One region of the Microbacterium caowuchunii genome, then DNA from elsewhere that is predicted to be linked to it. Evidence: predicted binding sites of a transcription regulator. Region 1 holds the regulator's gene; each other region holds the start of a gene.
What was found. The regulator HrcA, encoded in region 1, represses chaperone genes, less so after heat shock. The targets are predictions, from matches to a motif close to TTNGCACTCGNNNNNNNCGAGTGCNAA.
Positions count from the first base shown of each region.

Region 2: a site for HrcA is predicted at 1,058-1,084, ahead of groL (chaperonin GroEL). Genes of this name have one in related genera too.
Region 3: a site for HrcA is predicted at 942-968, ahead of groES (co-chaperone GroES). Genes of this name have one in related genera too.

Region 1 is NZ_CP044231.1:1,801,602-1,803,867, forward strand. It holds gene dnaJ (molecular chaperone DnaJ) at 1-467, opposite strand, end outside; gene hrcA (heat-inducible transcriptional repressor HrcA) at 513-1,550, opposite strand; gene hemW (radical SAM family heme chaperone HemW) at 1,725-2,266, opposite strand, start outside.
Region 2 is NZ_CP044231.1:878,352-880,617, reverse strand. It holds gene groL (chaperonin GroEL) at 1-1,019, opposite strand, end outside; gene F6J84_RS04160 (cold-shock protein) at 1,233-1,436, opposite strand; gene F6J84_RS04155 (LytR C-terminal domain-containing protein) at 1,584-2,186, opposite strand; gene F6J84_RS04150 (DUF3263 domain-containing protein) at 2,222-2,266, opposite strand, start outside.
Region 3 is NZ_CP044231.1:2,552,416-2,554,681, reverse strand. It holds gene F6J84_RS12170 (Hsp70 family protein) at 1-776, opposite strand, end outside; gene groES (co-chaperone GroES) at 1,055-1,351, shown strand; gene rarD (EamA family transporter RarD) at 1,444-2,266, shown strand, end outside.

The DNA of each region.
Region 1 (2,266 bases):
GTCACCGGGGACGTGCCGGGCTGGCAGCATCCGCCCTCGCACGTCGCGCAGAGCACGGCCGTGTCCACCTCGAGGTCGCGGTGGACGCCGAAGACGACGTCGCCGAGCTCGAGGTCGACGCGCACCAGCGCATCCTGACCACGCTCGGCGCGAGAGCGGGGACGCGAGCGTCCCCCGCCTCCGCCGGCACCGCCGCCGCCGAAGAACGTCTCGAAGATGTCGCCGAACCCGCCGAAGCCCGCGCCGCCGCCGCCGAAGCCGCCGGTGTCCCCCATGTCGTAACGACGGCGCTGCTCCGGGTCGCTCAGCACGTCGTAGGCATGGGTCACGAGCTTGAACTTCTCGGCCGCGTCCTCACCCGGATTCACATCCGGGTGCAGCTGCCGTGCCAGCTTGCGATAGGCACGCTTGATCTCGTCCGGCGTCGCTTCCCGCGACACGCCGAGTACTTCGTAGTGGTCCGCCACTTTCGCCTTCCCGTCCGCGCCGCGCGCGGGATCATGTGCGAGCGCTCAGCGCGCCCGTTCGTCTTCGTCGAGCAACCGGCTCAGGTAGTGCGCCACGGCGCGTACCGCGGCCAGGTTGCTGGAGTAGTCCATCCGTGTGGGGCCGAGCACGCCGACCCGGGCCTGCCCGACGGTCGCCTCGTAGTCGCTCGCGACCACCGACGCCTCCGCGAGCCCGAAAGGTGCGTTCTCCCGGCCGATGGATGCGGCGAGCCCGTGCTCGTCCGCCACCATCTCCGTCATGAGTCGCAGCAGCGTGACCTGCTCCTCGATCGCCTCGAGAAGCGGGTAGATGCTGCCGCGGAAGTCCGACACGGTGCGGGCGAGGTTCGCCGCACCCGCCATCACGAGCCGGTCCTGGCGGAACTCGTCGAGCTCCTCGCCGACGACCCGGAGGAGTTCGCGGTACGCGCCGTCGGCTCCCGCGGGGGTGACCGCCTTCGCCAGTGCCTGCTCGACGCGGAGGGTTCCCTGCCGGACGGACTGCCCGGTCACCAGCACGGACACCCGAGCCCGCAACTGGGCGACATCCGCCTCGTCGACCTCATCCGGCACGGTGGCCAGACGCTGCGAGACGCGACCGGTGTCGGTCACGACGATCACGATGATGCGGGTGCCACCGAGGTGGACGAGCTCGACGTGCGTGACGTTCGCGCGTTCGAAGGACGGGTACTGCACGAGGGCGACCTGGCCGGTGAGCTGGGTCAGCGCGCGCACCGTGCGGGCGAGGAGGTCGTCGAGGTCGGCGGGGCCGTCGAGGAAGGCGGTGATCGCGTTGCGCTGCGCGGTGGTGAGGGGACGGAGCTCGGCGAGGTGATTGACGAAGACGCGGTAGCCCTTGTCGGTGGGAACGCGGCCGGAGGAGGTGTGCGGCGCCGCGATGAGTTCCTCGTCCTCGAGGAGCGCCATGTCGTTGCGGATCGTCGCGGCCGAGACGCCGAACGAATGCCGCTCGACGATCGCCTTGCTGCCCACGGGTTCGCGCGTCTCGACGTAGTCCTGCACGATCGCACGCAGGACATCGAGTCCACGTTCGCTGACCATGCTCATCCCTCCTGGCACTCGAGTTCCCAGAGTGCCAATTCTAGCCCGTCCAACCTCATGCGAGCCGTGAGCGCCGCACCATCCCGCGGTCGACTCGCCACGTTCTGCGGGTGACGGCGCCGCCGGATCCGCAAAACGTGGCGAGTCGACGGGCCTGCGGGACGGAGAAGGGGGCTAGTCGGTCAGGGCACGGACCACGGCGTCGGCCAGCAGACGACCGCGGCGGGTGAGGACGACGCGGCCCCGCACGGCGTCGGCGCCCTCGACGAGACCGTCGGCGATGAGGCCGGCCACCTGCGGGCGCCGTGAGGCCGGCACCAGGTCGACCGGCAGGCCCTCCCGGATGCGGGACTGCAGCAGCACCCGCTCCAGGGTCGTGGCATCGGCATCCGGGATCTCGCGGGCCGCGGCGGGCGAGATCCCCTGTGCGAGGCGCTGCGCGTACGCGGCGGGGTGCTTCACGTTCCACCACCGCACGCCGGAGACGTGGCTGTGCGCGCCGGGACCGAAGCCCCACCAGTCGGTGCCCCGCCAGTAGGCGAGGTTGTGGCGGGAGCGGTGCGACTCCCCCCGCGCCCAGTTCGAGACCTCGTACCAGTCGAACCCCGCCGCGCCCGCCAGATCGTCCACGAGCTCGTACATGTCCGCCTGCAGGTCGTCGTCGGGGGCGGGGACCTCACCGCTGCGGATGCGGCGGGCGAGCTTCGTGCCGTCCT
Region 2 (2,266 bases), 920 kb from region 1:
ATCTGGCTCGAGTCTCCGGCACCCTCGACGATGGTGGTCTCGTCCTTGGTGATGATGACCTTGCGGGCACGGCCGAGCAGGTCGAGGGTGGCGTTCTCGAGCTTGAGACCGACCTCCTCGGTGATGACCTGGCCACCCGTGAGGATCGCGATGTCCTGCAGCTGGGCCTTGCGGCGGTCGCCGAAGCCGGGAGCCTTGACGGCAGCCGACTTGAAGATGCCGCGGATCTTGTTGAGCACGAGCGTGGCCAGAGCCTCGCCCTCGACGTCCTCAGCGATGATCAGGAGTTCCTTGCCGTCCTGGATCACCTTGTCGACGATCGGGAGCAGGTCCTTGATGTTCGAGATCTTCTGGTTCGCGATCAGGATGTAGGGGTCTTCGAAGACCGCTTCCTGACGCTCCGGGTCGGTCACGAAGTAGGGGTTCAGGTAACCCTTGTCGAAACGCATACCCTCGGTGAGCTCGAGCTCGGTGCCGAAGGTGTTGGACTCCTCGACGGTGACCACACCCTCCTTGCCGACCTTGTCGATCGCCTCGGCGATGAGTGCACCGATCGCGGGGTCTGCGGCAGAGATCGACGCGGTGGCGGCGATCTGCTCCTTGGACTCGATCTCCTTCGCGGAAGCGAGCAGCGCCTCGGTCACGGCCTCAACGGCCTTCTCGATGCCGCGCTTGAGCGAGATGGGGTCGGCGCCGGCCGCGACGTTGCGCAGTCCTTCGCGAACGAGCGCCTGAGCCAGGACCGTGGCGGTCGTGGTGCCGTCACCGGCGACGTCGTCGGTCTTCTTGGCGACCTCCTTGACGAGCTCCGCACCGATCTTCTCGTACGGGTCGTCGAGCTCGATCTCCTTGGCGATCGACACACCGTCGTTGGTGATCGTGGGGGCGCCCCACTTCTTCTCCAGAACGACGTTGCGACCGCGGGGACCGAGGGTCACCTTGACCGCGTCAGCCAGGATGTTGAGGCCGCGCTCGAGGCCGCGACGGGCCTCCTCATCGAAAGCGATGATTTTTGCCATGTGTGTGTCGTCCCTCCCGGACGTGGGCTTACCGTCTATTAGCACTCGTCAAACGCGAGTGCTAACTCATTCTGGCACTCGACCCCATCGAGTGCAAGCCACTCCGGACCGACGCGTCACGCGGCGTGACCCGCACGCACGACGACCCCGACGGCTCGGGAGCCGGCGGGGTCGGACGGATGCGGAGACATCCTCAGGCGAGGAGGCGGATCCTCAGGCGAGGACGCGGACCTCCTCGGCCTGCGGGCCCTTCTGCCCGCTTCCGACGGTGAACTCGACCGCCTGTCCTTCTTCGAGGACGCGGAAGCCGGTCATATCGATGTTCGAGTAATGGACGAAGACGTCCTGCCCATCACCGGACGTGATGAAGCCGAAGCCCTTCTCGGCGTTGAACCATTTGACGGTGCCCTGAGCCATGTGAATCTCCTGAAGCGGGTGGAAACGCCTTCATCGTATGTAGCGGGCCCCGCATCCGGGCAGCGAAGTCGGCACTGTTGACACGGGCGCCGTCAACTGTTTACGCCGCGGAAACACGCACCGCCCGGAGGCGGCGCGAGGAGCGCGTCACTCGGCGGATTCGGGCTCCGGAGCCCCGGCGGCGGTGCGGTCGAGACCGATGACGACGGTCAGCTGGGCGGACTGGCTCTCGTCGAGTTCATCGGTGCCCGGGTCGTCGAGCGGCTGGTACCGATCGCTCTGCTCGACCCTGGCTCCGCCGATGACCTCCGCCAACCCCAGCGCGGCGGCCTCGTCGGCGGGGAACGCGTAGTAGACGGTGGTCTCCGGGAAGTCGGTGACGCTCGCCTGACTGGCAAGCACCGAGTCGGCGCTCCATCCGGCGGCGACGATCTCATCCTTCAGGGTCGTGGCCAGGCCCTGCTCGCCGGTCGCGTTGAGCACGACGACGGAGAAGGACGTGTCGACGACGGCGGCCACCTCCGGGATCGGTTCGACGGTGGGTTCCGGGGTCGGGAAGAGCGTCACACGGCCGGATGCCACAAGGCTCCCGAAGATGCCGATGATCACGAGCAGGATCGTCGCGACCAGCGCCCAGAGCGCGATGACGCCCGGTCGCATGCGCGGGTTCTCGGCCCGATGGGCCCCCACCCGTCCCGATCCCTCCGGGAGATCGTCGAAGCGATCACGGGGGAAGCTCTGGCGCGGCACCCCCCGATGCTACCGAACCGATGCCGTGAGCCCGGTCAACCGGCCATCCGCGACGCGCGGGCGCGGCGACGGTCCTCGCG
Region 3 (2,266 bases), 750 kb from region 1:
TCGAAGGAGAGGGCTTCCTTGGCCTCGGTGCACTCGCGTCGCAGGGCGGCGGCGGCCAGCGGCGGTGCGCCGAGGAACTCGGGCGATGTCGCCGTGAGACCGGTCGACTGGAGCACCCGGGCGAGGACCGCGTCGTCGACGTCCCCCCCGGCGGCGTCATCTGCGGCGAGCGGTGTGCCGACGATCCGCAGCCGGTCGGAGCCGCGCTCCTTGCGCAGCACGACGGCCTCGAATCCGCCGCCGCCGAGATCGTAGACGGCGAGGGCGCGACCCGGCCGGAGCGGGGTGGCGGTCTCGTACTCGGCTGCGGCGGCTTCGGCGCCGGTGGTCAGCGCCACCCCGGTCAGGCCCGCCCGTTCCAGGGCGGCGCGGACGAGGTCGGTGCGGTAGTCGCCCCAGGTCGCGGGGACCGTGACCGCGATGGCGGACGGATCGGCGGACTCACGGTCCTTCACGGACTCGACGACCCAGCCGACGATCGCGGCGAAGACGTCGGCCGGCATCAATCGGCGGTCGCCCACGACGAAGGGTGCATCGTCGCCGATGCGGATGCTCACGGCCCGCAGCGCCCGGTCGGGCTGGACGAGCGCGCGCCGGTCCGCCGCATCCCCGAACTGCAGCCCGGATTCGCCGACGAAGACGGTCGCCGGCGCCGCGTCCCGGGCGCGCCCCAGAGCGACGCTCGTGGTGCTGATTTCCCCGGTCGTCGCCTTGCGTGCGACGGCAGCACTCACTCGAGACGTCCCGACATCGACGGCGAGAACGTACTCACCCATATTTGCCCCCTCAGGAGTGGTACAGGGCCTGTATACCACCGCATGGCCATTTGGGGGACACGTCCGCCGCAGATTAGGGGGCCGGACGATCGGGTCCTCCGTCGGACGGGCTCGGCCGCGCCGGGACGTTAGGGGGAGGAGGGGAGATTACGGGGTGGACCCGCATTGGCACTCGCGTTGCACGAGTGCCAGTACGCCTCTACACTGGCGTTAGCACTCTCGGTGTGAGGGTGCTAATGAGTCTTCCGTTTCACGAAGCGAGAAAGAAGAGGTAGACCGTGTCGGTTTCCATCAAGCCGCTCGAGGACCGCATCGTCATCCAGCAGGTCGAGGCCGAGCAGACCACCGCTAGTGGCCTGGTCATCCCCGACACCGCCAAGGAGAAGCCCCAGGAGGGCGAGGTCGTGGCTGTCGGCCCCGGCCGCATCGACGACAACGGCAACCGCGTTCCGCTCGACGTCGCCGTCGGCGACCGCGTCATCTACAGCAAGTACGGCGGGACCGAGGTCAAGTTCGGCGCCGACGAGTACCTCGTGCTCTCGGCCCGCGACGTCCTCGCCGTCGTCGTTCGCTGACGAACTCGTCGAAGGGCCCGTCCACTCCGGTGGACGGGCCCTTCGTGGTTCCTGCGACCCGCGCGTGCGCCGGCCGGACCTAGGCTGGGCCGGTGACACCGACTCCTCCCGCCGAGCAGCGCACCGCCGGCGGCCTCTACGCCTTCGGCGCGTACGCACTCTGGGGCTTCCTCCCGCTGTACTTCGTCCTGCTGGCGCCGATCGGTCCGTTCGAGATCGTCGCCTGGCGGATCCTGCTTTCGCTCGTCTTCTGCGCGATCCTCATCGCCGTGACGCGCTCGTGGCGCCGGCTGGTCGCCATCCTGCGTCAGCCCCGTCTGGTCGGGCTGACCGTCCTCGCCGGGCTGCTGATCTACGTGAACTGGCAGGTGTACCTCGTCGGCGCCCTCACCGGGCACGTCATCGAGACGAGCCTCGGGTACTTCATCAACCCGATCGTGACCGTCCTGCTCGGTGTGCTGCTGCTGCGCGAGCGACTGCGCATCGCCCAGTGGGTCGCGATCTCCCTGGCGGCGGCCGCGGTCGTGGTCATCGTCGTCGGGTACGGCGCGTTCCCCTGGATCGCGCTCAGCCTCGCGTTCTCGTTCGCCTTCTACGGGCTGGTCAAGAAGAAGATCGGGCCGTCCGTCGACGCCGTGAGCGGACTGACCCTGGAGTCGCTCTGGTTGGCCCCCGTCGCCATCGTGCAGCTCGCCGTCGTGGCAGCGCTCGGCGGCCTGGCGTTCACCTCGGTGGGGGGCGGCAAGCTGCTCCTGCTCGCCTGCGCCGGCGTCGCCACCGCGGTTCCGCTGCTGATGTTCGCGTCGGCGGCCCGCCGGGCCTCGCTCACGACGCTCGGGATCATGCAGTTCGTCGCGCCGGTGCTCCAGTTCATCATCGGCGTCTGGCTGCTCGGCGAGCAGATGACGCTCGGCC